Regions from separate parts of the Nocardia sp. NPDC052112 genome, predicted to be linked through region 3. Evidence: riboswitches for the same ligand, from Rfam matches in the RefSeq annotation. Region 3 holds a riboswitch; each other region holds the start of a gene.
What was found. Region 3 has a riboswitch for S-adenosylmethionine ahead of AB0L58_RS40175 (transporter substrate-binding domain-containing protein). Riboswitches for the same ligand answer to the same signal wherever they lie in the genome.

Region 1: it holds a riboswitch for S-adenosylmethionine, as region 3 does, so the genes downstream of both, AB0L58_RS23555 (rhodanese-like domain-containing protein) here and AB0L58_RS40175 (transporter substrate-binding domain-containing protein) in region 3, are expected to answer to the same signal.
Region 2: it holds a riboswitch for S-adenosylmethionine, as region 3 does, so the genes downstream of both, AB0L58_RS39300 (homoserine O-acetyltransferase) here and AB0L58_RS40175 (transporter substrate-binding domain-containing protein) in region 3, are expected to answer to the same signal.
Region 4: it holds a riboswitch for S-adenosylmethionine, as region 3 does, so the genes downstream of both, AB0L58_RS32360 (aminotransferase class V-fold PLP-dependent enzyme) here and AB0L58_RS40175 (transporter substrate-binding domain-containing protein) in region 3, are expected to answer to the same signal.

Annotation. Positions count from the first base shown of each region.
Region 1 is NZ_JBFAWD010000012.1:54,171-61,313, forward strand. It holds gene AB0L58_RS23545 (FAD-dependent oxidoreductase) at 1-1,004, opposite strand, end outside; gene AB0L58_RS23550 (hypothetical protein) at 1,320-1,775, shown strand; SAM riboswitch class IV at 1,842-1,958, shown strand; gene AB0L58_RS23555 (rhodanese-like domain-containing protein) at 1,973-2,389, shown strand; gene AB0L58_RS23560 (O-succinylhomoserine sulfhydrylase) at 2,386-3,600, shown strand; gene AB0L58_RS23565 (RpiB/LacA/LacB family sugar-phosphate isomerase) at 4,034-4,480, shown strand; gene AB0L58_RS23570 (DJ-1/PfpI family protein) at 4,521-5,162, shown strand; gene AB0L58_RS23575 (MarR family winged helix-turn-helix transcriptional regulator) at 5,481-5,927, shown strand; gene AB0L58_RS23580 (hypothetical protein) at 6,170-6,331, opposite strand.
Region 2 is NZ_JBFAWD010000037.1:13,490-20,632, reverse strand. It holds gene AB0L58_RS39325 (nitroreductase family deazaflavin-dependent oxidoreductase) at 1-35, shown strand, start outside; gene AB0L58_RS39320 (MFS transporter) at 32-1,171, opposite strand; gene AB0L58_RS39315 (NADP-dependent isocitrate dehydrogenase) at 1,579-2,796, opposite strand; gene AB0L58_RS39310 (MFS transporter) at 3,083-4,576, opposite strand; gene AB0L58_RS39305 (TetR family transcriptional regulator) at 4,712-5,461, shown strand; SAM riboswitch class IV at 5,505-5,615, shown strand; gene AB0L58_RS39300 (homoserine O-acetyltransferase) at 5,946-7,100, shown strand; gene AB0L58_RS39295 (PIN domain-containing protein) at 7,126-7,143, opposite strand, start outside.
Region 3 is NZ_JBFAWD010000039.1:30,843-37,985, forward strand. It holds gene AB0L58_RS40165 (ABC transporter substrate-binding protein) at 1-1,352, opposite strand, end outside; gene AB0L58_RS40170 (LLM class flavin-dependent oxidoreductase) at 1,349-2,485, opposite strand; gene AB0L58_RS40175 (transporter substrate-binding domain-containing protein) at 2,490-3,479, opposite strand; SAM riboswitch class I at 3,490-3,583, opposite strand; gene AB0L58_RS40180 (hypothetical protein) at 3,916-4,623, shown strand; gene AB0L58_RS40185 (glycosyltransferase family 2 protein) at 4,783-5,844, opposite strand; gene AB0L58_RS40190 (DUF3153 domain-containing protein) at 5,940-6,605, opposite strand; gene AB0L58_RS40195 (carotenoid biosynthesis protein) at 6,800-7,143, opposite strand, start outside.
Region 4 is NZ_JBFAWD010000021.1:53,549-60,691, forward strand. It holds gene AB0L58_RS32330 (MDR family MFS transporter) at 1-942, opposite strand, end outside; gene AB0L58_RS32335 (MarR family transcriptional regulator) at 939-1,445, opposite strand; gene AB0L58_RS32340 (crotonase/enoyl-CoA hydratase family protein) at 1,535-2,356, opposite strand; gene AB0L58_RS32345 (2-oxo-4-hydroxy-4-carboxy-5-ureidoimidazoline decarboxylase) at 2,513-2,833, shown strand; gene AB0L58_RS32350 (YbaK/EbsC family protein) at 2,899-3,372, shown strand; gene AB0L58_RS32355 (flavin reductase family protein) at 3,406-3,957, shown strand; gene AB0L58_RS32360 (aminotransferase class V-fold PLP-dependent enzyme) at 4,009-5,373, opposite strand; SAM riboswitch class IV at 5,419-5,532, opposite strand; gene AB0L58_RS32365 (LysE family translocator) at 5,646-6,281, shown strand; gene AB0L58_RS32370 (DHA2 family efflux MFS transporter permease subunit) at 6,324-7,143, opposite strand, start outside.

The sequences.
Region 1 (7,143 bases), on a different contig from region 3:
TCGTCGAACGGCAGGTTGGTGAGGTTCTGCGATAGGTAACCCACGGCGCGGTAGACGGCCTGGACCTCCCAGTCCTTGAACACGCCGGTGCCCTTGACATTGCCGGTGCCGTCGAGCTGGGTGCGCTCAGTGCGCAGGCCGACGACCCTGCCGTCCTCACCGAGGATCTCGGCGGGGGATTCGAAGAAGTGCAGGAACAGCTTGTGCGGGCGGTTGCCGACATCGCGGATGGCCCACTGCTCGAGCGTGTTGGCGATCATGTCGACCTGCTTGGAATGCCGGCGCGCGGCTTCCGAGCCCTCGTCGTAATCGATGTCCTCGGGATCGACGATCACCTCGATGGTCGGGGAATGGTCGAGTTCACGCAGCTCGAGCGGGGTGAACTTGGCCTGGGCCGGGCCGCGGCGACCGAAGACGTGCACCTCGACCGCCTTATTGGCCTGCAAACCGTGGTAGACGTTCGGCGGGATCTCGGTCGGCAGCAGCTCATCACCGGTCTTGGCCAGCACCCGCGCTACGTCCAGGGCGACGTTGCCGACACCGAGGACCGCGACCTTCTCCGCCTCCAGCGGCCAGGTACGCGGCACGTCCGGGTGACCGTCGTACCAGGACACGAAGTCCGCCGCACCGTAGCTGCCGTCCAGGTCGATACCCGGAATCGGCAGCGCGCGGTCGGCGTTGGCGCCGGTGGAGAAGATCACCGCGTCATAGAAGGTGCGCAGATCATCGAGAGTGATGTCGGTGCCGTAGTCGATATTGCCGAGCAGGCGGACCTGCGGCTTGTCCAGCACCTTGTGCAGGGCGGTGATGATGCCCTTGATACGCGGATGGTCCGGCGCCACGCCGTAGCGGATCAACCCGAACGGCGCGGGCATGCGCTCGTACAGGTCGATGCTCACCTCGGCATCGGACTTCATCAACGCGTCGGCGGCGTAGATACCGGCCGGTCCCGCGCCTACGATCGCGATGCGAAGCGGGCGAGTCGCTGCACTGTGTTCGGTCATCTCTTACGCGCACCCTTATGGTCGAAACAATTAATGGCGTCAGTCTTAGCTTAGGCTAACTTGACGCACCCTCTTGGTCGCACCTCACGATGCGGACGGGCGGCCATCTCGGCTATGACAGCAGGCCGCAGTCTCGCGATTCTATCGGTGGCATACCGTGCGCCCTGCGGCGGTGCGTACACCGGGTGTTTGCTGCCCGACCCACTACCGTGACTACCCACTCCGCGGGCATCTATCGAATCCGCGCCGCGCGGGTAATGGGGTCGGCACGGGGCCGAATGCCGGATACCGCCGCCCACCAGGGATGATCGAACCATGACAGAGCAGCAGGGCACCGATGCAGAACCCGTAATCGAGGTCGATCAGACCGATCGTCGCTCCATGGCGCCGTTCATCGCGGCGGCCGTCTTCGCCGCTGTCGTGCTCATCGCGATCGTGCTCGGTGCGGTGCTCTCGCCCGCTGAGAAAAATGTCACAGAATCGGACAAGATCGCGGCCGCGGTGCAGCGCTACGCGGAGGCCCGCGCCACCACCGACAACACGCCGCCACCCGCCGTTGCCTGTCCGGGATTCGACGAGAGCAAGACGCCGCTCGCGGGTCAGTTCGGTGGGGCCGCGGCCGGAAAGTCGATCAAGGTCACCAAGATTGAGAATGCGATGGTCGACGGCGATAAGGCCAAGGCGACGGTGACCATCGCGGTCGACGGCCGGGAGACACCGGCAACGTGGAATCTGACCCGCTCCGAAGACCGCTGGATCGTCTGCGGCTGATTGCCTGTGCGCGGCACGAACGGGGGGTTTGACATGGTGGCACCTGCCCAGGCAATCTCATTTTCGGGTCATGAGTACCAGCGCCAAGCCCCGGCTGGCTGGTCGGCAACCCTCCTCCGCGGTGGGGTGCTCCGGGTGACGACCTGGCCGCGCACCGAAACCCAGGTGCGGCAAGCGTGGATTCACAGGAGGATCGCATGACATATGCCGGTGACATCACCCCACAACAGGCGTGGGAGTTGTTGCGGGACAACCCTGAAGCCGTCTTGGTCGACGTGCGCACCGAGGCCGAATGGCGTTTCGTCGGTGTGCCGGATACCAGTTCGATCGAGCGACCGACGGTGCTGATCGAATGGGTCGACAGCAGCGGCGCCCGCAACGGCGAGTTCGTCGAGCAGCTGACCCAGGCGCTGGCGGACCGCGACCCGGCGGCGCCCGTCGTCTTCCTCTGTCGCTCCGGACAGCGTTCCATCGGTGCGGCAGTGGCCGCGACCGGGGTCGGCATCGCCCCGTCGTTCAATGTGCTGGAGGGCTTCGAAGGCCCGATCGACGAGTTCGGACATCGTGGCGGCTCCGGTTGGCGCGCCATCGGCCTGCCGTGGCGGCAGTCGTGATCACCGGCGGTGCGTTCGACAAGCCGCTGCCCGAAGGCGTCGGTCCCGCGACGCTCGGCGTGCGAGGTGGCCTGCGCCGCTCGGGATTCGAGGAAACCGCCGAGGCGCTGTATCTGTCCTCCGGTTTCGTCTATGAGAGCGCCGAGGCGGCCGAGGCCGCGTTCACCGGCGATATCGAGCATTTCGTGTACTCCCGTTACGGCAACCCGACGGTGGCCATGTTCGAGGAGCGGCTGCGTCTGATCGACGGCGCCGAAGCATGTTTCGCGACCGCGAGCGGTATGTCGGCCGTATTCACCGCGCTCGGTGCGCTTTTGGGTGCTGGCGACCGACTCGTGGCCGCACGCAGTCTGTTCGGCTCGTGCTTCGTGGTGTGCAACGAGATTCTGCCGCGCTGGGGTGTGGAAACGGTCTTCGTCGACGGCGATGATCTGGATCAGTGGGAGCAGGCGCTCTCGGTGCCGACCCAGGCCGTCTTCTTCGAGACGCCGGCCAATCCGATGCAGACGCTGGTCGATGTGCGTCGGGTGACCGAACTCGCGCATGCCGCCGGGGCGAAAGTGGTGCTGGACAACGTCTTTGCCACGCCGCTGCTGCAGCGTGGTTTCGAACTCGGTGCCGATGTGCTGGTGTATTCGGGCACCAAGCACATCGATGGTCAGGGTCGGGTGCTCGGTGGTGCCATCCTCGGCGCCCGGGATTACATCGACGGTCCGGTGAAAACCCTGATGCGCCATACCGGTCCGGCGCTGAGCCCGTTCAATGCGTGGACACTGCTCAAGGGTTTGGAGACTATGCCGCTGCGCGTGCGTCATTCGACCGAAGCCGCACTACGCATCGCGCGTTTCCTCGAGGGCAATAAATCCGTCTCGTGGGTGCGCTACCCGTACCTGGAGTCGCATCCGCAGCACGACCTGGCGACCAGCCAGATGAGCGGCGGCGGCACCGTGGTCACCTTCGAACTGAACGCGCTCGAGAGCGAGGCCAAGAAGCGCGCCTTCGAGGTCCTCAACCGCCTGCGCGTCATCGACATCTCCAACAACCTCGGTGACTCCAAGACCCTCATTACCCATCCGGCCACCACAACCCACCGCGCCATGGGGCCCGAAGGCCGCGCCACCATCGGCCTGTCCGATGGCGTCGTCCGCATTTCGGTGGGACTCGAGGATGTCGAGGATCTGCTGAGCGATCTGGACCATGCGCTGAGCTAGCCGCTCAGGCGTTCGGCGCCAGGTGATGGCGGGCGTGACGAGATCGCGACGAAGTGCGCGGCGATGTCGAGTTCGCTTCGATCTCGCCGAGGCGGAGTCGGTATCGGCGGCGGTTTGGTCGACCCGAACCGACGTCGATACCAGTTTCGATCACCTTCGCAGGTCCGGGCTCGGGACCTTGCCCGAGTCATACAACGATTGCCAGGCCGGTGCCTGCTCGGTTGCCGATCCATTGCGAATCCGGCGCGCCGGTTCCTGGATCGCCCGGCCGAGGAGCTGGAAACCAAGGTGCGGAACGTCTTCATGGGTCATCTGCGCACGCGGCGTTGCTCGAGGAGCTCTCGGGACGGCCCGGGAACACGTGTGGACCATATTTCTCGAGCCGCTCGCCGTTTTCGGGGTTGTGCGGTGGGGGCGTAATTACGCTTGGGTTATGCGAATTTCGGTTGCGGCGGATGAGCGGGTGGGAGTGGCCGAGGAGCTGGTGGTAGAGCTCGAGCGGCGCGGGTTCGACATATTGGTGCACGGGGCGCTATCGGATAGTGAGCGGAACGACTGGGCTTGGGCCAGTGCGGCGGCGGCGCGGGATGTGGCCGAGGGTCGGGCGGAGCAGGGGGTGGTGTGCTGTTGGACCGGGACGGGTGCGTCCATTGCCGCCAACAAGGTGGCGGGGATCAGGGCCGCGCTGTGCGGTGATGCGGCGACGGCGGCTGGCGCGCGGAAGTGGAATGACGCGAATGTGCTTGCGCTGAGCCTGCGTTCGACGTCCAGGGCGCACCTGACGGAGATTCTGGACGCGTGGTTTGCCGGTGAGCCGAGTATGGATGCGGAGGATCGCGCCAATATCGCGCATCTGGCGAAGCTCGAGCGTGAGCGCTGATTCATTGACAGCATACTGTCAAATATGACAGCATGCTGTCATGTCCTCCAAAACTGTTCACCTGGCCGTTTACGACACCCTCGCCGACTGGGAGGTCGGTGCCGCCACCGCGCATATCAATAGGCCCATCTGGCAGAAAGCGCCTGGAACCTTCCAGGTCCGGACCGTCGGGCGCACTGCCGATCCGATCATCACGATGGGCGGGATGTGCATCGTGCCGGATGTGGTGCTCGCCGATCTCGCCCCCGCCGCGAGCGCGATGCTTGTCCTGCCCGGTGCCGATACTTGGGAAACGGGTGAACTCGCACCCTTCGCGCACAAGGCGCGCGAGTTCCTGAACGCAGGCGTTCCGGTCGCGGCGATCTGCGGGGCCACCTTCGGATTGGCCAAGGAGGGGCTGCTCGATAGCCACGCGCACACCAGTGCCGTCGCGGAATACCTCGCCTACAGCGGATATTCGGGCGGCGATCGCTATCTGGACCAGGCGGCGGTACTCGACGGCGATCTCATTACCGCGGGCCCGACCGCACCCTTCGAATTCGCCCGCGAGGTGCTGCGCAGGCTCGATGTCTACGAATCGCATGTGCTCGACGCCTGGTACCGCTTATTCGGCCAGAGCGATCCGGCAGGCTTCGCGGCACTTTCCGAATACGAGGCACAAAGGGCCACCGCTTCCGTGTAAGGAAGAATTCGGGGCAACCCGCCGATCCGGGAAGGGCATGTAGAACAGGAGTTCCGATCGTCATGAAACGTACTGCGGCGGACCCTCGCCTTCCGCTATGGGCGGTGAGCACGTCAATTCCCCTGCGACCCAACGGTTCCGAGTGTTACGTTGTGCGCGAACGTGAGAACGTGCTGGCCGCCGGGCCGGCGGTCACAGCCTGTGGAGACTTCGACACCGGTCGGTCCGTGAAGCGGGAACCAGCAGGAAACCGTGCGGGATTACCGCTCCGACCCGTGGGTTGGAATCCCCCGTCTTCAGGCGTGGGGAGGAAGTCGAATGAGTGACACACCCGAGCAGGAACTCTTCGCAGCGGTCGCCATCACCTCATTCCAGCTGAACGGTCAATTCCTCGCCATCGCCGAGGAATTGGCCGCTCCCGCCGGAATCACCGCGGCATGGTGGCAGGTGCTCGGCGCGGTACTGCGCGAACCACTGCCGGTAGTCGGAATCGCCCGAGCCATGGGAATCACCAGGCAGAGCGTCCAGCGCATAGCGGACCTACTGGTAGCCAAGGGCCTTGCCGAATACCGCCCCAATCCGGCCCACCGCCGCGCCAAACTCGTAGCGGTCACCGATACCGGCCGCGAGGCGATCAAACGCATCAACCCCCAACACGCCGTCATGGCAAAACGCCTAGCCGACCATCTGGGCCCCGACCAACTAACCCGCACAGTCCACCTGATGACCCAACTCTCCGCCGCCCTGGACGCCATTACCTCCTAGCCCACGGTTAGTGGTGCGCTGTTTCGTGGGGTTGGTACCACCGGCAGGCCGTTGCGGCAGCTCGGCGGTACGCGGCCTAGCGCGGCACGGCTTCAGTCAGATACCGCTTTTGGCGGCCACACCCAGGATCAGCGGTCGAACAATCGGGGCTCTCCCCGCCGCCACGACGCTTCCTGTTGGTCAGCCCGGACGCCCGGATCAGCTCGAGGGTGGCACGGTTGCAGTGGCAGCCCTCCGCATCCCTACCGCGTCGACGGGCGTACATTCAAGGGCCCGGCTGGCCGCCGATGTGGTCGAGAACTCTTGGCGCACCTCGCCGTCCTCGTATTCGATGACATGTTGCGATTTGAGAAGATGCCGATAATCCCCGTGACCTCGACATGAATGCCGGTCTCTTCGTACACTTCGCGGACGACCGCGTCCGCTACGGTTTCGCCGAACTTCTGGGCCGCCTCCGGCGATCGAATACTTGTCGTTATCGGTCCGACGAATCATGAGGATCCGGCCTTGGTCGTCGCGAACCAGCGCACTGACCGCCACTGTGCGGCTATTGGCCTGCGGTGCGTTCGGATCGTTGTAGTAATCGCTCCGAGTCATTCGTGATGCGCTCCGGTCGAACGGCGTCAGAACACAAATAGCTCTCGGTCTCGCGGACCATTAAGGCAATGGTGTCCCGATGTCACGGACGCAGCGTTCGGAACCTCGAGCCTGCTATCTCGGCGGGTGATTTGCGGACCTACAGGGTCGGTGCCCGCTCGGTTCGAGTTGATCCGAGCGACCTGGCTGATCTGGTCCGGTGATCCCGGTCGCGGGCGAGGTGGCGTGATGCCCGCTCGAACTTTTGGCCTGGCCGCGGCTGCGGTCGACCTGCCGGGCGAGGACAAAGTCGTGTGCCTTCGCCGCCGCCGAATTATTGCCGAAGGCGGCCGGCCTCGCGATCGCGGGCTGCATCAAGTAGTGGCGAGTGCTGGCTGTGCGCCTCTTCCCACGGAGCGCCCGGCAGCTGCTGGTCCCGTGGCGGTCGTCTACTACATCGTCTGGCGCCGAGCAGAAGTGTGTCAGAAAAACATCCGCCATTCGAAATAAAAATATCCGCATTCTGGCGTGGCGCAAAATTGTCGAATATGCCCAGAATTGGGAACGGTGCTCGGGGTTGATTGCGTCACAATATGTAACGCGACATCATCGCCGGATATAGGTATGGCTGATACTTCTA
Region 2 (7,143 bases), on a different contig from region 3:
TGATTCCGGTCGTCGCGCTGCAACCCGACACCTAAACCGCTGAGCGCCGAGCAATCCAGACGGTCACCGTGAACAGCAGAACACCCAGCACCGCCAACACCGCACCGACGGTCGCGGGCGCGGTGTAGCCCAGACCCGCCGCGATAACGAGTCCGCCCAACCACGCACCCGCCGCATTGGCGATATTCAGGGCCGCGTGATTGAGCGCTGCGGCGAGGGTCTGGGCGTCGGCGGCGACATCCATCAGCCGGGTTTGCAGACCGGGCGCGAGGGCCGCACCCGATGCGCCGATGAAGAAGGCACCGATGGCCGCCGTGTACGGATTGTGCGCGGCCACAACGAACCCCGCGAGGATGACGACCATCGCGATCATCGAGACATAGATCGCCCGGTCCACGCCGCGATCGGCCAGAATGCCGCCGACGATATTGCCCGCGACCATCCCGAGGCCGAAGAGCATGAGCACGAACGGCACCAGACCGAGTGCCATTCCGGCCACATCGGTCAGCGTGGTGGTGATGTAGGTGTAGACCGCGAACATGCCGCCGAAGCCGATCGCACCGACCAGCAGGGTCAGCAGCACCTGCGAGCGACGCAGCGCACCGAGTTCGGTCATCGGGTTGGTGATCCGAATACCGTGCAGTTCCGGAACGAACCGGATCAGGGCCGCGACGGTGGCGACACCGATCACCGCGACCACCACGAAGGCATCGCGCCAGCCGAGATGCTGGCCCAGCCAGGTCGCGCTGGGAACGCCGACAACATTGGCGGCGCTCAATCCCAACATCACCGCGGCAATCGCCTTGGCGCGCTGGCCCACCGGTGCCAATGTGGCGGCGGCCAGCGAGGCGACACCGAAGTACGCGCCGTGCGGCAGACCCGAAACGAACCGCGCGATGACCAGAGTTTCGAACGTGGGCGCGATAACCGTCGCCGCATTTCCGATGGTGAACGCCACCATCAGGGCGACGAGCAGACGTTTGCGCGGCACCCGCGCCGCGAGTGCGGCGATCAGCGGCGCGCCGACGACAACGCCGAGCGCGTAGGCCGATACGGCATGACCTGCCGTCGGCTCGGAAACGTGCATGGCGCTCGCGATATCGGGCAGCAAACCCATGGTGACGAATTCGGTTGTCCCGATTCCGAATCCACCGAGGGCAAGCGCCAGCATCGCCGGAATATGCCAGTCCGTCCGCTCGGCCTCGGTAGGTGCTGGGGTCTGCGTGGCAACGGTACTGGTCACGTCTTCATGTAACCGCCCGGCGACTGCCTCCACTTCCCGGGCAAAAGTGAGTTCCCCCACCTCAACATGAAGAAACCAGGCGAACGACTGCCACCCGGCGCGCGCCGGGCAGCCCGACGGCAACACGCGGCTGGTGGGTACCGGCAGGAGGGTTCGGATCGCCGGAAAGGTGCGGACTGCACTCGCGGAAAACAGTGCGGGCACCCATGCCACCGTCGTGGTGTGGGTGCCCGGCTCAGGGTTACTCGTCGGGGACGTCCAGACCTCGACCGCGCACTCACCGGCGGCCCGGTGCGAAGATCTCGCGGCACCGACCACCGGCAAGAGGCGCGGGCTCAGCGCAGGGCGCGGGCCAGGTTGGCGTCGAGCGCGCCGAGGAACTCCTCGGTGGTCAGGTAGCCCTGATCGCCGCCGACGAGCAGCGCCAGGTCCTTGGTCATCTGGCCGCCCTCGACGGTCTTGATGACGACATCCTCGAGTGTCTGCGCGAAGCCGATCACCTCGGGGGTGTTGTCCAGCTTGCCGCGGTGCTCGAGGCCGCGGGTCCAGGCGAAGATCGATGCGATCGGGTTGGTCGAGGTCGGCTTGCCCTGCTGGTGCTGGCGGTAGTGCCGGGTGACGGTGCCGTGCGCGGCCTCGGCCTCACAGGTCTTGCCGTCCGGGGTGAGCAGCACCGAGGTCATCAGGCCGAGCGAACCGAAGCCCTGGGCCACGGTGTCGGACTGCACGTCGCCGTCGTAGTTCTTGCAGGCCCAGACGTAGCCGCCCTCCCACTTCATGGAGGAGGCGACCATATCGTCGATCAGACGGTGCTCGTAGGTGAGGCCCGCGGCATCGAACTGGGTCTTGAACTCGGCCTCGAAGACTTCCTGGAAGGTGTCCTTGAACATGCCGTCGTAGGCCTTGAGGATGGTGTTCTTGGTCGACATGTAGACCGGGTAGTTCTGCTGCAGCCCGTAGTTGAACGAGGCCCGCGCGAAGTCCTCGATGGACTTCTTGAAGTTGTACATGCCCATGACGACGCCGCCGTCCTCGGGCATCTGCACGACCTCGTGCACGATCGGCTCGCTACCGTCGTCGGGGGTGAAGGTGAGGGTGACGGTGCCGCCCTGGAACACCTTGAAGTCGGTGGCGCGGTACTGATCGCCGAATGCGTGACGGCCGATGATGATGGGCTTGGTCCAGCCGGGGACCAGACGCGGCACGTTCGAGATGATGATCGGCGCGCGGAAAATGGTTCCGCCGAGGATGTTGCGGATGGTGCCGTTGGGCGAGCGCCACATCTTCTTCAGGCCGAATTCCTCGACCCTGGCCTCATCCGGGGTGATCGTGGCGCATTTGACGCCGACACCGTGTTCCTTGATCGCGTTCGCCGCGTCGATCGTGACCTGGTCGTCTGTCTTGTCCCGATATTCGATGCCGAGGTCGTAGTACTCGAGGTTCACATCGAGATACGGGTGGATCAGCTTGTCCTTGATGAACTGCCAGATGATCCGGGTCATCTCGTCGCCGTCGAGTTCGACGACGGTGCCTTCAACCTTGATCTTGGACATGGATCTTCGTGTCCTCCTAGGATGGTGCCCTCATTGCACGGCCAGGCGAACACTTGTGAGCGGACCCCAGCTGTTCCAACAGACAACGTATATGTCCCGCGTTGTCCGCGAGACATGTGGTGCAAACAAGACAAGCGTACTGCTGCCATTGACCTCACCGCGCGGGCAGCCCCCCATGTGAAGCCGCCCGAAATTGTTACCGACAAGTAGGTCGGCGAGGCCGCGCACCTGCCGAAACAGCGATGTCCGGGTATCCCATCGGACACCCGGACACGCTATTGCAGGATCAGACCGCGACCGGAATCCGCGCGTCTTCCTCGGATCCCTCGATCAGATTCTCCGGCTTGTCCCGAATCATCAACGCGATCACCGGAATTGCCGCGAGGAAGAATCCGGCACCGACATAGAACGCGACGTCGTAGCTGTGGATCGAAGCGCGGGCCAGCAGATTGTCGAGCGTCGGATTGTTCTGCGCGAAGGTCTTGGCCGTCTGCACCGAGATGGTGGTGAGCAGTGCGGTGCCGACCGCGCCGCCGACCTGCTGTGCCGCATTCAACAGCGCACTGGCCACACCCGAGTCCTCCTCCTCGACCTGATGCAGCGCGACGGTCTGCATTCCGACGAACAGCGGGCCCATACCGAGCGCGATCAGCAACTGCGCGGGCAGCACACCGGCGGCGTAGCTGTCTCCGTAGCTCAGCTGCGCCAGCCACACCAGACCCAGCACACCGAGCACGGCCCCGGCCACCATCAGCGGCCGCGGACCCAGCTTCGGCAGCAGCGCACTGGTGACACCGGCCGAGATCGCGATGCCCGCCGGGAACGGCAGGAAGGCGACACCGGCCTTCAGCGACGAGTAGCCCAGCGTGATCTGGAAGTAGTAGCTCAGGAACAGGAACATCGCGAACATCGCGATCGGGATCAGCAGCGCGGCGAGGAAGGCGCCACCACGGTTGATCTCCCCCGGAATATGCAGCGGCAGCAGCGGATTCGACGAGCGACGCTCGATGGCGACGAAGGCGATCAGCAGCGCGACGCCGATGACGAGCAGCCCGAGGGTGCTACCGGCCAGCCAGCCGTCCTCGGCGGCGCGGCTGAATCCGTACACGATGGCGATCAGACCGAGCGTCACGGTGACCGCGCCGGGTACGTCATAGCCGCCTGCTCGCGGTGTCGGCACATCCTTGACCACGAAGGCCAGCGCACCGAGCAGTGCGAGCAGTGCGATCGGGGTGTTCACCAGCAGGCACCAGCGCCAGGAGGCGTATTCGGTCAGCGCTCCACCCGCGATCAGGCCGAGTGCCGCACCACCCGCGGAAATACCGGCGAAGACGCCGAACGCGGTCGCCCGCTCCTTGGCCTCGGTGAAGGTCACCGAGAGCAGTGACAGTGCCGCGGGCGCGAGCAGCGCCGCGAAAGCACCTTGCAGTGCCCGTCCGGCGAACAGCTCCGCGCCGTTCTGCGCCAGACCCGCCACCGCGGACGCCCCGGCGAAGCCGACCAGGCCGACGATGAAGACCCGACGCCGCCCGAGGTAGTCGGCCAGCCGTCCACCGAGCAGCAGCAGGCCGCCGAAGATCAGCGTGTACGCGGTCAGCATCCACTGCCGATTGCCGTCGCTGATCTCCAGATCCTGCTGGGCGAACGGCAGCGAGATGGTCACGATGGTGGCGTCGAGAACCACCATGAGCTGGGCCAAGGCGATCACCCCCAAGGCCAACCAGCGTGCCGAGCTCGATTGTCTTTCCACAACTTCCACCGCTGTCGCAGTCTCGCTCACCTTGGTCTCCTAGCCGTCTCGAAGTCGTGCAGCCATCCTGTCATTGGCCGACATTTGTCGTCAAGAGAAAAATGTCGCAATCAGACATTTGACTGTTAAGGACACAAACCGTCCCGATTGCGATAGCATGGGGCCATGCTCGAGTCATCAACGCCGATCGGCGCGAGCGCGACAGCCGAGGAGGCTGTGCGCGCTCCAGCGAATCCAGGGCCCAGTGCGCCCGGCGGCGTGAGCATGGGATTGCGCGAACGCAAAAAGCAGCAGACCCGATTGCGCATCATCGAGGTGGCGCTCGACCTGTGCGACGCACAGGGCTTCGACGCGACGACGGTCGAACAGATCGCGGACCGCGCGGATGTGTCCCCCCGCACGATCAACCGATACTTCGACAGCAAAGAAGCGATCATCCTGGGTCCGGTCAAGGATTTCGGCCTCGCCATCGCCGAATGCCTGCGCGGACTCCCGGTCACCGGCAATGAGCTGCAATCGCTGCGCGAGGCCTTCCTGCAGGTCGTCGACCACGCCTCGGAAAGCACCGAGGGATCGCTGTCGTTCCGGCGCTTCCAACAGATGCAGCGGATCCTGCGGAGCAGTCCGACGGTCAGCGCGCAGAGCATGGAGCTGGCCGACGATAAGAACGTCGCGATCGCCGACGCGATCGCGGAGCGACTCGGCACCCAGCCCGACGCGCTACCGGTCCAACTGGTCGTCGGTGCCTGGCAGCTGATCGGCCACCTCAGCATGGAGTGCCAGCAGTCGATCTTCGACGACGAGGACACCGCAGCGGCCGCCACCGCGGCCCGCGCCGCATTCACCACGTCATACGACGAATTCATGCGCGTATGCGCCGGACGTCCGGCGACCGAACCGGCGGAAAACCGGTAACGGATTTCAGTCGCCGACCGCCCGCCGGTTACCATGTCCGTCAGGTCATGAGTGCCAGCGCGAAGCCCCGGCTTGCTGGACGGCAACCCTCCAGCAGCGGTGGGGTGCTCCGGGTGATGACCGGGCTCTCGATGGTCGAGGGCAAGCGCGCACTTCAGGAGGTTTCCGATGAGTTGTTGTCCGTCACCCGCACTCCGATAAGACCTGCTGGCGAACAACCCTGTGGAGCACGGTATGAGTGACCCCATCGCGTCCGCGACCGATCGGTTCGTCGCAAGCGAGCAGATCACCGGCGCACACACCCGCCCGATCTACCGGACCGCGGCCCGGTTCAGCCGGGTAGCTAACATCGGGGATGTGCGTTCTCTCCCGATTCACCCGGCGTCCGCGACGCACGGTTTCCCGGGGGCGACATCATGAGCGAGCGAACCATCGACACCGCGCACTCGGTCGCGACGGAGCCGAGCACCGGCGAGGCGGAGTCGTGACCGTGAGCACCGAACAAGGTACCGCGCACTCGTCCGCGGCGGCCCTGCCACCGCCGGACGGGCGGCTCGGCATCATCGCCATCGGGGAGGTGCGGCTGGAGAGCGGCGCGGTCCTCCCGGACGTACATCTGGCCGTGCAGCGCTGGGGTCAGCTCTCCCCCGCATTGGACAATGTGGTGCTCGTCGAGCACGCGCTGACCGGCGATTCACATGTCGTCGGGGTGCCCGACGATATCCATCCGCTGCCCGGCTGGTGGGACGGCATGGTCGGTCCGGGTGCACCGGTGGATACCGACGAATGGTGCGTCATCGCGACGAATGTGCTGGGCGGCTGTAAGGGCAGCACCGGCCCCTCGACGCTGGCACCGGATGGAAAGCCCTGGGGCTCGAGGTTTCCGGAGATCTCGATCCGAGATCAGGTGACCGCGGAAGCGGCACTGCTCGACCTGCTCGGCATCGAACGCCTGGCCGCTGTCGTCGGCGGTTCGATGGGCGGTATGCGGGTGCTGGAATGGATGATCGGCGCGCCGGAACGGGTCGGATCCGCACTGGTACTCGCCGTCGGCGCACGTGCCACCGCCGACCAGATCGGCACGCAGACAACGCAAATCGCCGCCATCAAGGCCGATCCGGACTGGCAGGGCGGCGACTACCACGATACCGATCGCGCCCCCATGACCGGTATGGGCATCGCCCGTCGCATCGCCCACCTGACCTACCGCACCGAGGGCGAACTCGATCACCGCTTCGAGAACCATGCACAGGGCGACGAGGACCCGTGGCGCGGCGGCCGCTATGCGGTGCAGAGCTATCTGGACCACCAGTCCGAAAAGCTTTGTAGCCGTTTCGATCCCGCCACCTATGTCCTACTTACCGAGGCGATGAACCGGCACGACATCGGCCGCGGGCGCGGCGGTATCGCGGCCGCCCTCGCCGCCACCCCGGTTCCGTGCGTGGTCGGCGGTGTCGACTCGGATCGCTTGTACCCGTTGCGAACTCAGCAGGAATTGGCCGACGGATTGCCCGGCTGCGAGGGGCTCGAGATCGTGCACTCCCGCGACGGCCACGACGGCTTTCTCACCGAAGCCGCCGCGGTATCCAAACTGCTGACCGAAACCATGCGATTGGCGCGAGTCAGTCGCACCAGCTGAAGGTTCGCCGTCTCCATGGCCACCGTCAGTCAGGTAGCAGGCG
Region 3 (7,143 bases):
GTGCGCAGAATGTCACCGTCGGCGCGGGTGGTGTTGTAGTAGGTGGTATCGAAGTCCTTGACGTTCTGGCGAGCCGTGCTCTCCGGGCCGGACACCAGATCCAGCTTCAGCTCGACACCCACTTGGCGCAGTTGCTGCTGCACCAGCTCCAGGATGGCCTGATTACCCGCGAACGCCTGACTGAACAGCACCGAGAAGGACAGGCGCTCATTATTTTTCGCGCGGATACCGTCGCCGCCCGGCGTCCACCCCGCCTGGTCCAGGATGTTGCGCGCCTTGGCCGGGTCATAGCTCAGCCGGGCCGAAAGATCCTGGTAGCCCGGCGTAGTGCTGGCCAAGATACTGGTCGCGGGTTTGAACTGTGGGCCGAGTACGGTGTCCACCAGCTGTTTCCGATCGATCGCGGGCAGCAGCGCCTGACGCACCGCGGCATCGCGCAGCGGCCCGCGGGTGAGGTTGGTCTGGAAACCGAACGGCACACCGGGATTCGCGGTGCTCAGCACCCGCCCGCTCGCGGCCTCGATCTGCGGTGCGTCCTGCGGTAGCGCATCGCTGACGGCGTCGAGCTGACCGGAGATGAGACTGCCGGTGCGGACGCCGGATTCGGGCACGACCGTGAACTCGATTTTGTCCAGGTACGCCTCGCCCTGATGGGCGAAGACCGCCGAACCCCAGTTGTATCCTGCGCGTTTGGCCAGGGTCGCCGAGGCGTCCTGGCGCCAGGACGCGTAGGTGAACGGACCGCTGCCGATATTGTCGCCCAGGCAGCGCTGATCGGCGGGCTCGACCGTGGTGGCATCGCCCTGAATGCCGAGCGCCGCGGTCGAGGACGCCTGCAGGAACTGAGCATTGGGCTTGCTGAATTCCACCCGCGCGGTGAGCTTGTCGACCGCGGTGGTGCCGACGTAGTTGGTGAGGTAACTGGAGCCGAGCGGTGTCTTGACCGCGCCCAGTTCGATGACCGAATCGAAGGTGTTGCGCACCGAATCCGCGGTGAGCGGGGTGCCGTCGCTGAAGGTGACACCGTCGGCGAGATGGAAGGTGAACACCTTCGCGTCGGGGGAGATCTCCCAGCTCTTGGCCAGCCACGGCTTGATCTCACCGGTCTTCGGATCCTGATCGGTCAGCGAATCCACGATCTGGCGGGTCACATACAGCGTCTGATTGGTGCCCGACTGCGCCGGATCCGAGCACGTCGGCGCCTGCGAAAGGCCATAGCGCAGCGTGCCGCCCGGCTGCGGCGGACCCGCGTCGGCGCCGCCGGTGGCCGAATCACTACCGCAGGCGGCGAGACTCGCGGCCGCGGTGACGGCGGCGGCCACGGCCGCGATTCGGTGGCGGGGACGGATCACAGTGGTACTCCAGATGTTTCGGTGCGGACGAGTTCGCCGCGGGAATCGATGTCGTAGTCGGTGGGACGTGCGGTGGTGTGGTCGTTCGGTGCGGTGGCCAGTGGTCGGCTCGGAATGCGTTGCCGCAGTTCGGGCGCGACCTCGGCTTGGAAGAGTTCGAGGCTGCCGCGATAATGCGATTCCGTGCGGCCGTCGCGTTCGGCGGACAGGTGGATCACCTCGTGCCCGAAGGCCTCGTGCTGACGCCCCACCTTGTCGATCACCTGCTCCGGGCTGCCGATCAGCGCCGAACCGCGCGCGACGAAATCATCGAGCGTTTCGAAGACGACCGGCAGACCGAGTTTGCGCGCCAATGCCAGTCGGGCCTCGAAGATCGGCCGGTATCCGTGCAGGGCCTCCTGCGATGTGCGTGCCACATGGAATCCCGCGGTGCCCGCGCCGACCAGGGCATCGGCCGGATCGTGTCCGTAGTGCGCCCAGCGCTCCCGATAGTGGCGCACCAGTTCGGCATAGGGTTCGATCGGATTGGTGACATTCGCCGAGAACAGCGGATCACCGTGGCGCGCGGCGAGTTCCACCGAATCGCGGCTGGTCGCGCTGCCGTGCCAGATGCGGATGCGCGGCTGCCATGGCCGCGGCAGTGCCTTGGCCTCGACCAGCTCCGGCCGGAATCGGCCCGACCAGGTCACGGTGTCGCTGTCCCACAGCGCCCGGAACAGTTCGTAGCCTTCGCGATTGCGATCCCACTGGTCCTCGGCGGTGACGTGGTACAGCTTCGCCTGTGCCGCACCGTTGCCCTTGCCGATGATCAGTTCGAGACGGCCGCCGCAGAGATTGTCCAGCGTCGAATAGTCCTCGAACGCGCGCACCGGATCCAGCAGACTCAGTGTGGTGACTGCGGTGAACAGACTGATCCGCGAGGTGACCGCGGCGATATGGGACAGCAGCACCGGTGGTGCAGCCGAGAGGAACGGATCCTCGTGCCGCTCACCGACGGCGAATCCGTCGTAGCCGAGTTGTTCGGCGATGCGGGCCTGACCGATGACATCGAGCAGTCGCTCCCTGGTATCGGGTAGCCGACCGGTATTCGGATCCGGCACGCGGGTGACGAGGGTGAACAGCAGGAACTTCATGCGATCACGACTTCTTCGGTAGGCCGGGCGGATTGATCCGCGAACTCGGCACGGTTTCGGTCCGCAACCCCCAGCGATCGATGACCTGCTGGTAGGTGCCGGTCTGGATGGTGTTGTTGATGGCCTTGTTGATGGGGCCGATCAGCCCGTTGTCCTTCTTGGTGAGCACTCCGATCTCGCCCTGCAATGTCGCACCGGCGCCGGAGAACGTCGCGGCGATCTTGGTCTGATTCGCGGTGGTGCTGTGGTAAATCGCCGACGGATTCGGGCCGATGTAGCCGTCCAGGCGCTGCGAGGCCAGCGCCAGGTAGTAGTCGGTGACCTGCTGGAAGTAGGCGATATCGATCGCGGGCAAGCCGTCGGCGATATTCTGCTCGTTCCACTTCACCAGCAGCTGCTCCTGGTTGGTGCCGCTGCCGACACCGATCCGCTTGCCCGCCAGGCTCGTACGATCCTGGTGCTCGGGCGTGCTCTGCTTGGGGATCTCCAATGCGACGGTGTCATTGCGATAGGTGGCGAAGTCGTACTTCTGCTCGCGCTCCTCGGTCACCGTGACGTTGGAGATGAACACATCGGCCTCGCCGGAGTCGACCCGCACGAAGTTCTGCGACCAATCGGCCACCTGTGCAACGAGTTTCAGCCTTAGGATATCGGCGATGAGCGAGGCGAAATCGACCTCGGATCCGACGATGGTCTTATCGTCGGTGGCGTAGAACCGCAATGGCGGTGCGGCACCGCCCGCTCCGGTGACCACCAGCGTGCCGCGGTCCCGAATGGCCTGCGGCAGTTCGGCGGCAATGGCATCGACCTCGGGCGCGTGGATCCGGCCGGACTGGCCGGGGGAGAGGTCGAAGGTGATCGAACCGGCGGGCTGCGCGGAGTTTCCCGTGCATACGGCCGCGGTGGGTGCACCCGATGCCGTGGCGTCGGGTGTGTGGGCACCCGGTATCGGGACATCCGATACCGGAGTATCGGATGCGACGGACGCGCTCATGATTTCGGTTCCTCCATCGTTCCCGGCGGAAGCACCCGCACCCGGTGGCCGGGGGGTTGCTGCGACGTCGACGAGCCAGGTCTCTCGGTCGCTCTGGATGGTGTGTCCGACGCCGAGCACGGGTCGGTCAATGGGTCTAGCCGAAATATCATGCGAAGCAGGCGAAGTCCGGCACAAGGGTACGAATCAGCGTGAGCGCAGGCCTTGTCCACATGCCTATGAGCAGGCACTATTGGCCCGGTTGCGCGGTGGTTCGTGGCATTTCGGATCTAGTTCTTCGCGGGCCTTTCGTCCGGATTGCCCGCCGGTGCGGGGCTGCGGCGGTCCGCCGGGACGCGCGGCGCGTACGTGTCGCCCGCCGATATTTGCGCTGTTGCGAAGGTTTGCCGGAGTAATCTCGGACCTCGATTCGTGCCCGACGATGAGGAGGTCCCTCGTGACCCTGCTGCGCCGTCTGACCACGCTAGCCGCCATCGCGACCGGTACGGCCGCGCTGACTTTCGCCACCCCGGGCGTCGCCGCCGCGGCTCCGATGCCCGCGCCTGCGGCACCCGCTACGACCGCACCGTCCGCCCAGGCCGGGCCCGGTGATCTGTTCGCCACCTACCGCGCCGTTGTCGAGGCGCTGCGCACCTACGGCGTCGACCCGTTCCTGTATCCGGCGGTCGCGCCGTTCTGCTCCGACTCCGGCGCCCTCGGTCTGGTCCCCGCGGTTGCGGGCGCGGTTCCCGGTCCGTGGCCGAAAACCACCGTGGCCATTCCCGGACTCGACCCGACCGCCGTCAGAGCAGGCCAAGTCATGTTCACCTTCGTGCCCTACGGCCTCGGACCGGACGGCACGAATGCCACGGGCATGAACGTCGCCTGGGTCAATCTCGCCAATGGCCGCAACGGCATCACCGCCATGGGTTCGATCTCCGATGTGGTCCGCACGATGGTGCCAGCCGAAATCCCGGCCGAGATAAGACCGCTCGCCGAACGGACTATCCAAGATTTCTTCGCCGCATTCCCGGTCGGCGGCGTACGCGCGGTTCCGGTCGACACCGGATCGGGCACCGTACTGGCCGCAGTCTTCGGAACCATGGACAACGGCGGCAAATCCTGTTTCTTCCTCCCAACGGTAGGCCTCACCTCGGTGCGCTGAGGGGCGGAGCGCTCCCCTGCATGCGCTCGGGAACCGAGGCAGGTGCCAGAGGGCATTCCGTGCCGCACCCGGGTTGCGGCTCGCGCTGCTCGGTTCAAGATCAGGTGGAGCTGGTGGCGGCGTCTTCCCGATGCCGTCGCCGGCTCCACCTGATCTTGATCAGTGGGTGGAGGTGAGGGGGCGGGCTTTCCAGGTCAAGGTATTGGTGTGGTGGGCGCGGCGAGAGCGGGTCCAGAGGCGGAGGTAGGTGGCGATGGAGATGGGATGGGCCAGGGCCGCAAGGGCATCGGCGCGGGTTACGGTGCCGTGTTCCAGGGAGCGGGCGAGCAGGCGGCTGGCAACCGCGGCACAGTAGCCGATGAGACCGGCGGTGCGCATGGAACCTCGACCACCGATCGCGGCGAGTGGGGGCACCCAGTAGGCCAGTGCCGCTATAGCTCCGACTGCCGCGCCGCCGATAGTCGTGCCGCCGTAGGCAGACCACAGCCAGCGGGTGTAACCGGCCTCCAATTCGGCCGCGTCGAAGTACATTCGGGTACTCGCCGCGCGGCGTGCCGCGACGAGCGCGGTCCGACGACCCGAACGGCGTAATGCGCGAGCGATATCCAGATCCTCGGTGGGGCTCGCCGCCACCGCGGCGTGACCGCCGATGACGTGGTAGGCGTCCGCATCGAAGACCAGGAACTGGCCGCAGGCAACAGCTGTCGAGGGGCGGAGGCTGCGATTGGCGGCCGCGATCGGCAGGCTCGCCGCCCACGACCAGCACAGCAGCGGCTGCACCAGCGCCTCGGCCGGTGATTCGGCCACCTGGTACGGCCACGGTGACAACAATGCGGCCCGGCCGCGGCGTAATTCGGCGGTCGCCGCGGCAATCGCATTCGGCGCCAGGCGCACATCGGCGTCGAGAAAGATCAGCACCGTGGCATCCGCCAACTCGGCGAGTCGCGCGCACGCCGCGGCCTTCCCGGTCCATCCGGGTGCGGGTTCGGCCTCGGAGCGGAATACCGCGAATCGCGAATCACCCGCAATCGCTTCGAGCGCGACCGCTTCGGTCCCGTCCGACGACGCGTCGTCGAGGATCAGTACCCGCAGTCGCGGCACACCCACCTGGCCGCGGAGATCATCGATCAGATCGGGCAGGCGGTGCGCCTCATCGCGCGCCGGGATGCACACCGCCACCGGCTCGATCACCGTATTCGGTCCAGTCGCCAGCCCGCGCACCGTGGTGCGATTGAATAATGCGGTCCCGCAACCGACCAGCGCGATACCCGCGCCCGTCCACGCGGCGATCGCCGCGCCCGCGCGCAGGGTTCGCGTCAGCGGCGGATCAGCGAACGCCACAGATTGCTCAGGGAGAAGGTGCTTTCGGGTGCCCCGGGCGGTGCCGGATTGCGGTCCATATAGGCGATGGCGGCGATAATCGCGGCGACGGCGAGGGTGATACCGCCGACGATCCCGGCCCAGCCCGCGAAGGAGCGGGTATTCGGATCCGCATAGCTGACCTCGGCGCGCACCGTGGAGACATCGCCGGGCGGCAGTTTCCAGGAGACGGTGGAGTCGTCTTCGCGATTGCCGTTGGTCTTGGCGACCCGGGCCGGGAAGGCCACCGTGAACTGCACGTCCGAACCATGCGGCGGAACGGATTTCAGATCGACCCGGCCATTGAGGCTGACCAGATCGCCGGTGCGCTGGAACGACAGGTTGAACATGCCCTGGGTCTGATCGGAGAGTGCGCCGAGTTGGCCGACCTCACCGAAGGACAGATCCTCGAAGAACACCTTGCTGCCCACATAGCCGTCCTGGCTGTATGGCTCGACCCGCACCTTCGCGGCCAGCGAATCGGGCGCCTTCAGCTGCGGGCCCTTGTCATTGGCGTCCGCGGGCACCACCGCGGCCACGATCCGACCGGAGACCCGGTCATTGGACGACACACCCATCGACACCTGCACGCGCAGGCAGCCCGCGAGCATGGGCACCAGCATCGCGGCCAGCAGTACTGCCGCGGCCACCCGCACTCCGGGCCGGGGCGAACGTGGCGGTAGAACCGGTGTGTCGGGTATCGCGGTGAGAGGACTCGGCTGCACGGCACACATCGTGCCAGGCGGTCGCCCCGAATTGCCACGCGACGGGCGGAACGTGCGCCGACCGAAGTGTCGGACAGGTGGTATCCGCTGATTCAGCCTCGCCGGATCGCGGCCACCCGCACCAGCAGCGGTACGCCGAGCACTCCCAGCCCGACACACCCATACCAGGCCGAATGCGGCAGATCGAGAAATACCGCGTGCGCGAGCGTCGACCCGAGCCAGGTCCACATGAATACCGCCACCGGCACGACGGTGTCCGCCGAGATCAGAGATATCGGGCGTCGGGACCTGTGCTCAGGACTGTTCGAGTCAGGCGTCCCCGACTCCAGCGCCGGGATTCCAGCATCCATACCTGAGGCTGCCGCACCGCGAGCCGCCGCTATCGGCACCTGTGTCCGCGCTGTTGGCAACGTGCGCTCTACCTGCGGTCCCTGGG
Region 4 (7,143 bases), on a different contig from region 3:
CGGACTCGAACCGCGCACCACCTGCAGGTACTGCGGCAGCAGGGAAATTCCGCCGAACATCGCCGAGCCCACCACGACCGAGATCACCACGCCGAGCGCGAAGGTCTTGTTGGCGAACATCCGCAGCGGGATCAGCGCCTTGTCCTTCATTGCCTTCTCGACCAGCACGAATCCGAGGATCCCGAGCACGCCGATCACATAGCAGAGGATGGATTGTCCACTGCCCCAACCCCATTCGCGTCCCTGCTCGGCGACGATGAGCAGTGGCACCAACCCGATCGCGAGCACCAGCACGCCCCACCAGTCGACCCGATCGGTGGAATGCGGCCGCTTCGGCAACCTCAGCACCTTGGAGACGACGCCGAGCGCGATCAGGCCGATCGGCACATTCACCAGGAAGACCCAGCGCCAGCCGCTGACCCCGAGGATGCTGTCCTGTCCGGCGAATACGCCGCCGAGCACTGGGCCGATCACGCTGGAGGTGCCGAATACCGCGAGGAAGTAGCCCTGGTACTTGGCCCGTTCACGCGGGCTGACGATATCGCCGAGGATGGTCAGCGCCAGCGACATCAGGCCACCCGCACCGAGTCCCTGGAATGCGCGGAACGCCGCGAGTTCGTACATCGACTGCGCCATCGTGCACAGCAGCGAACCGACGACGAAGATCGAGATCGCCGCCATGAAGAAGGGCTTGCGGCCGAACATATCGGACAACTTGCCGTACAGCGGCGTCGCGAGCGTCGCGGTGATGAGGTAGGCGGTGGTCGCCCAGGCCTGCATCGAATAGCCGTCGAGATCGTCGGCGATGGTGCGGATCGCGGTGGAGACGATCGTCTGGTCCAATGCCGCGAGCAGCATGCCGAGCAGCAGACCGCTCATGATGGTCAGGATCTGTCTATGGGTGAAGCCGGTGGGTTCTGCCACCGCGGCCGGTGCGGTCACGAATCGTTCTCCGTCTCGAATACATACAGGTTCTGGTCGTTGCGGAGGGCCGCGATCATGGCGGGCTTGGCCCGCTCGTAGTCGTCCACGAACTGCCGCAGCAGTCGGGCGAATACGGCCCGGTCCTGCGGCGTCCACGCCGCCATCACCCGGGTCAGGTTCTCGTGCCTGCGCCTGCGGATCCGCTCGGCGGTCTCGCGACCCCGCTCGGTGACGACCAGCACGGTGGCGCGGCCGTCGTTGCGATCGGCCTGCCGTTCCACCAGATGTCGGTCGACGAGGTGGGCGATATGCCGACTGACCGTCGAGGCATCCGAATTCACCGCCTCGGCGAGTTCGCCCGAGCGCATCGGGCCGTCGCACAGCAGCCGGAACAGAATGGCGAAGGCGGCGGGATCCACGCCATCTCTGGTGCGCAGCTGCGCCGCGGTCCGTTCGCGGATGCGCTGCAGTTTGGTGAGCTGAATCGCGATCGCCTCGACCGACAGCTCGTCCTCATCCACTCGACTCACCTTTACTTGCATCAATCAATTAGTTGCGTGATACAAGTATGTCCGCAGGCCAACGGCTGGGGCAAGCGATTAAAGAGCCTTTACCGGCCCTTGAACTCCGGGGCTCGCTTCTCGAATACCGACTGGATGGCCTCGGTCAGATCCTCGGACGGCAGGAATGCGGAATTCCACGCGGAGACATAGCGCAGCCCGGCGGCCACCTGATCCTTGGTGCGCTGCTCGAGCACATCCTTCGCGCCCTGCACCACCAGCGGCGGATTCGCGGCGATCTCGCGCGCAATGGCGTGCGCCGCGTCCAGTACCGCCTCCTGATCGGCGAATACGTCGTTGACCAGGCCGATCTTCTCGGCGCGCGCCGCATCGATGTCCTTGCCGGTGTAGGCGAGTTCGCGCAATTGCCCCTCGCCGATAATGCCGGGGAGCCGGTGCAGCGATCCGATATCGGCGACAATCGCGACCTTCGCCTCGCGCAGACTGAACTTCGCGTCCGCACTCGCGTAGCGAATATCGGCCGCGGCGATGAGGTCCAGCCCGCCGCCGATGCACCAGCCGGAGACCGCGGCGACGACCGGCTTGCGACAATCGGCCACCGCGGTCACCGCGGCCTGCATCCGGCGCACCTCATAGAGGAAGTCGGTGCGCGGCGCCGCCAGCGCCTTATCCGCCATCAGCGGACCGAAGGTCCCGGCCATCGCGGGCAGGTCGAGTCCGTAGGAAAAATGCTTCCCGGAACCGGTGAGCACAATGGCGCGCACCTCCGGATCGGCGTCCAGCCCGCGGAAGATCTCCGGCAGCTCCCGCCAGAAGTCCGGACCCATGGCGTTGCCCTTGCCGGGGCCGGTCAGGGTGACCTGCGCGATGTGATCCTTGGTTTCAACGGTGAAGGCCTGCCAATCAGTCATTCGTTCAGCGTAAAGCAGGTGTGAGCAGGCCAGTCGTCCAGTCCGTCCCCCGTGTAAATGCTGTGCAAAATTGCCGCCACGCACTGGTTCCGACGTCGACATCGGCCGCATCATGGTCGAGTCGGCAAACTCGCATCATCCGGCTTGGAGGCCATCATGTTGATGCATCAAGGAATAGGGCTGGACCGCTTCAACGCGATGGCGCCCGCCCGCGCCGTCCACGCACTGTTCGAAGTCTGCTGCAATGTCACCTGGGCGGCCACACTCGCCGATGCCCGCCCCTATCCGGATCGAGATGCGCTGCTGGCCAAGGCAGATGTCGAGTTGCTCGCACTTTCCCAATCCGATCTCGATCGCGCCTTCGATTCGGTTGTGCACGAACGGGTCGCGCAGCGCAGCGTGACCGAGCTGGCGCGGATCGTGCACGATCGGATCGACCGGCTGCTCGGCCCCGCCGAGGGCTACCCCGAATACTGATCGGCCCGAATACTTATCGACGAACTCGACCGGCGTACGGCCCGCAATCGCTCTACTCTGGATCCATGCGCAGGTCGCTTCCACCAGTCGCATGCCGGGTCGCAGATACCCTGATCGCGCGCGGCCACCACGGTGTCATCGTCACTCAGTCCGCCCCCACGCCCACCGCCGCCGATGCCGCACGGGCACTCGGTGTCGATGTGGGCGCCATTACGAAATCACTGGTCTTCCTCCTGGACGACGATCCGGTGCTGCTGCTGGTCTCCGGCGCACACCAGGTCGACCTCGGGCGCACCGGCGAACGACTCGAAGGCAAGCTCACCCGCGCACCCGCCGACATGGTCCAGGAGGTGACCGGTCAGCCCATCGGCGGCATCGCACCGGTCGGCCATCCCACCAACCTGCCGACCTGGGTGGACAATGCACTGGCCACGCACCGGGAGGTATGGGCCGCGGGCGGCCATCCGAATACCGTGTTCCGCACCTCGTTTCGCGAACTGGTGCGCATTACCGCCGGGCTGCCGATCGACGTGGACTGAACGCCGCACGGGAACCGAGCGTAGTTTCGTCATGTGACTGATGCTCAACCCCCCGCGACGGACATCCAGATTCCCGATGATCTGAGCGGTATCACCGCCGAGCTGTATCGCTCCTCCATGCGGCACTATCCGGCGGGCGTCACCGTTGTCACTCTGGGCTCCGCGAACGGTCCGGTCGGCTTCACCGCAACCTCCTTCGCATCGCTGTCGCTGGAGCCCCCGCTGGTCTCCTTCAATATCGCCCACACCTCGTCGAGCCTGACGGCATTGCGGTCGGCCGATTCCGTCGTGATCCACTTCCTCGGCGAACATCAGCACGATCTGGCCAAGCGCTTTGCCCGCACCGCCGACCAACGCTTCAGTGATCGCTCGCTATGGACCACGCTGGACACCGGCGAGCCCGTGCTGCACGGCACCCCCATCTGGATCCGCGCCACCATCCAACAGCTGATCCCCATCGGTGATCACACCTTCGTCGTCGGCCTGGTCACCCGGGTCCACGACAATACCGACGAACAACCCAGTGCCGCACCGCTGCTCTACTACCGCGGCCGCTACTACCGCCCGACCGCGCTCGAAGACTGAGCGCGGCCGGGCGGATTCGCCTGCGCGGCAACAACTGAACGGTCGGTCCGATCAGCCGATCGAGCAGGGTGCGACGCCGTCGATGGAATCGGGGCGGGCGAAGGGACGGGTCTCCGGTGTCGGATTCCACTGGCCGTCGGTGCTGGCGTAATTCCACGACGCACCCTCGGTGGCCAGCGTCGCGACGGCCTCGACCAGCCGATCCACATCGGCGGAGCTGCTGCCGAGGCCGATGCTGGCACGCAGGGCACCGGCGAGACCGAGGCGTGCGAGCAGCGGATGGGCACAGAAACGGCCGTCCCGAATACCGATGCCGTGTTCGGCGGAGAGGTAGGCCGCGACGTGGCCGGGCACGAACCCGTCCAGGGTGAAGGCGACAATGCCTACGGTGTCCGGGCTGTCGTCCCAGATGCGCAGCAGGTTGACGCCCGGAATCGCGGACAGGCCGCTGCGCAGCCGATCGGCGAGCCGTCGCTCATGCGCGGCAAGGGTTTTCGGATCGATCGCACACAGCGCGTCACACGCGGCGGCGAGCGCGGCCGCGCCGAGGACGTTCGGCGAACCACCCTCATGGCGCTGCGGTGCGGACGCCCATTCGGTATCGGCGGTAGTGACCTCGCGAACTGCCCCGCCGCCCGCCAGATACGGTTCGGCGGCATCGAGCCAATCCCGGCGTCCGACAAGCACTCCCGCACCGAATGGTGCGTAGAGCTTGTGTCCGGAGCATGCGAGGTAGTCGATTCCGGTGCCGCGCAGGCTGATCCGACGATGCGGCGCCAGCTGGGCGGCATCGACCAGGATGCGGGCACCACACTGGTGCGCGATGGTGGCCAAACGCTCCAGCGGCAGCACCTCACCGGTCACATTCGACGCGCCGGTGACCGCGAGCAATGCGGCTGGCTTACTGCACAATTCGGCGATCAGCTGGCGAATGGTCTCCTCGACGGTCGCCGCCGCCCGCACCACGCGGCGACCGTGCCGGGTCCACGGCAGGAAGTTCGCATGATGTTCGATATCGAGCACCACGGTGTCGCCTGGCACGCAGGCGGCGAGCAGATTCAGGGCATCGGTGGTGTTGCGGGTGAACACCACGACCTGATCGTCGGCGGCATCGAGGAAACGGGATACCGAGCCGCGCGCGGCCTCGTAGCACTCGGTGGAGATCCGCGACGCGTAACCGGCACCGCGGTGCACACTCGCGTAGTACGGCAGCAGCTGCTGCACCCGGTCGGTGACCTGCGCCAATGCCGGTGCGCTCGCGGCGTAGTCGAAGTTCGCGTAGGTGGTCGTTCCGCCCTGTACGAGCGGCACCCGGAGGTCGTCGCCGGAAACCCGGGCGAGGGCGGCACCGGGGGACGGCAGTCGGCGGAGCCGACGAGGTGGGTAAACACAGCTCTGATCGGTTGCAGCGGTCATCACAAATCCCATCGGTAATGGGACCCGAAATCTGGTGATCATCCGAGTCCGCGCTTGCCGCACCCGGTCGGGCTGCGGCCCGGTCGTCACCCGGAGCACCCCGCCGCGGAGGAGGGTTGCCGACCAGCTAGCCGGGGCTTGACGCTGGTACTCATGACCTGAACCGAGATTGGCAGATGCCGCCCCGCCCTGTCAACCGGCCCCTTGCTGCATATACATGCAGTCGAATAAATAACCTTGCAATGCCGGGCGCGGTGCGGTCTGATCGATCGGTGACCCTTTCGCTGCTACTCAGCTTTGTCGGCCTGTGCATTCTGCTGTCCATCACGCCCGGCCCGGATTCGTTCCTGGTGCTGCGATTCTCGATCGTGGACGCGCGACCCGGCATTGCGGCGGCGATCGGCTCGGCACTGGGCGGGATCGGGTGGGCGGTGGTGGTCGCGGCGGGCGTCGCCGCCCTGCTGGAACAGTCCGCGACCGCCTACCGAACGCTCAAGGTCGTCGGCGGAATCTATTTGCTGTACTTGGGAATTCGGGCGCTGATCGAGCACCGCAAGCAGCGCGGGACGGGCACCGCGGCGACGTCCGGCAGGTCGGACGCACCGGCGCCGACCTCGATTCGCTCGGCATTCGCCGCGGGCCTGGTGTCGTGCATGTTCAACCCGAAGGTCGGACTGTTCTATCTGGCGGTGCTGCCGCAATTCCTCACCGAGGTCACCTTCCTGAACACCCTCGCGCTCGGCGCCATCGAGTGCTCCATTGCCGCCGTCGAGATGATCCTGCTCGCCCTGCTGGCGTCACGGGCGGTGGCGATGTTGCGCCGTCCCCGGGTGCGCGATCGGCTCGAGCAGATCAGCGCGGCCATTCTCGCGGCGCTCGGCATCGGCACGGCCGCCTCGGCCGCGTAATCCCATGCGGCCCGGCCGGTCGCCACCGGCCGGCGCACAGCGTCACAGGTTCGGTTGAATCTCTCTGCGCCACAGCAATAGTGACGCGGCCAGTGAGATGACCGACGCGGCGGTGAGCCACCAGAACGCCTGCCGGAATCCGGCATCCACCGGCAGTCCGGCATCGGCCGCGCGATACAGCACCACCGCGAGCAAAGCCGCTCCGATCGACCCGCCGACCCGCTGCAGAATATTCACGAACGACGCCGCATCCGGCATCTGATCCGGCCGCACCGAGGCGTAGGCCGCGGCCACGATCGGCACGCCGGTCAATCCGGTTGCCACGCCTCGGATCAACAGAAGTACCTGTACGACAACAGGATTCATCGATGCGTCACCGAGTGCGAACGGCACGGTGACCGCGACTGTCACCGCACTGCCGACCACCGCGACCACGCCCCCGCCGTATCGATCGGTCAACCGGCCACCGACGGGCAGTGCGATGATGCCACCGATTCCGAAGGACATGAGCAGCAAACCGGTCGCAATGATTCCGTCCCGATGCAGCACCTGAAAGTACAACGGCAGCAACAGCATTGCCCCGAACAGCGACGCACCCGCGAAGAGATTCGCCACATTGGCCGTCGCGAACACCGGATGCCGGAACAGTCCGACCTCGAGCAGACTCGTACCGCCGCCGCGCATCGACCGTGCCACGAACAGTCCGAGCGCCAGTACGCCGACCAGCACCGATACCCACACCGTCGGCGCGGAAACGCTACCGCGACTGCCGAATTCACCCAGACCATAGACCAACGCCGAGAGTCCGACCGCGATCAACGCGAATCCGGTGGCGTCGAATCGACCCCCGTTCCCCGTCGCC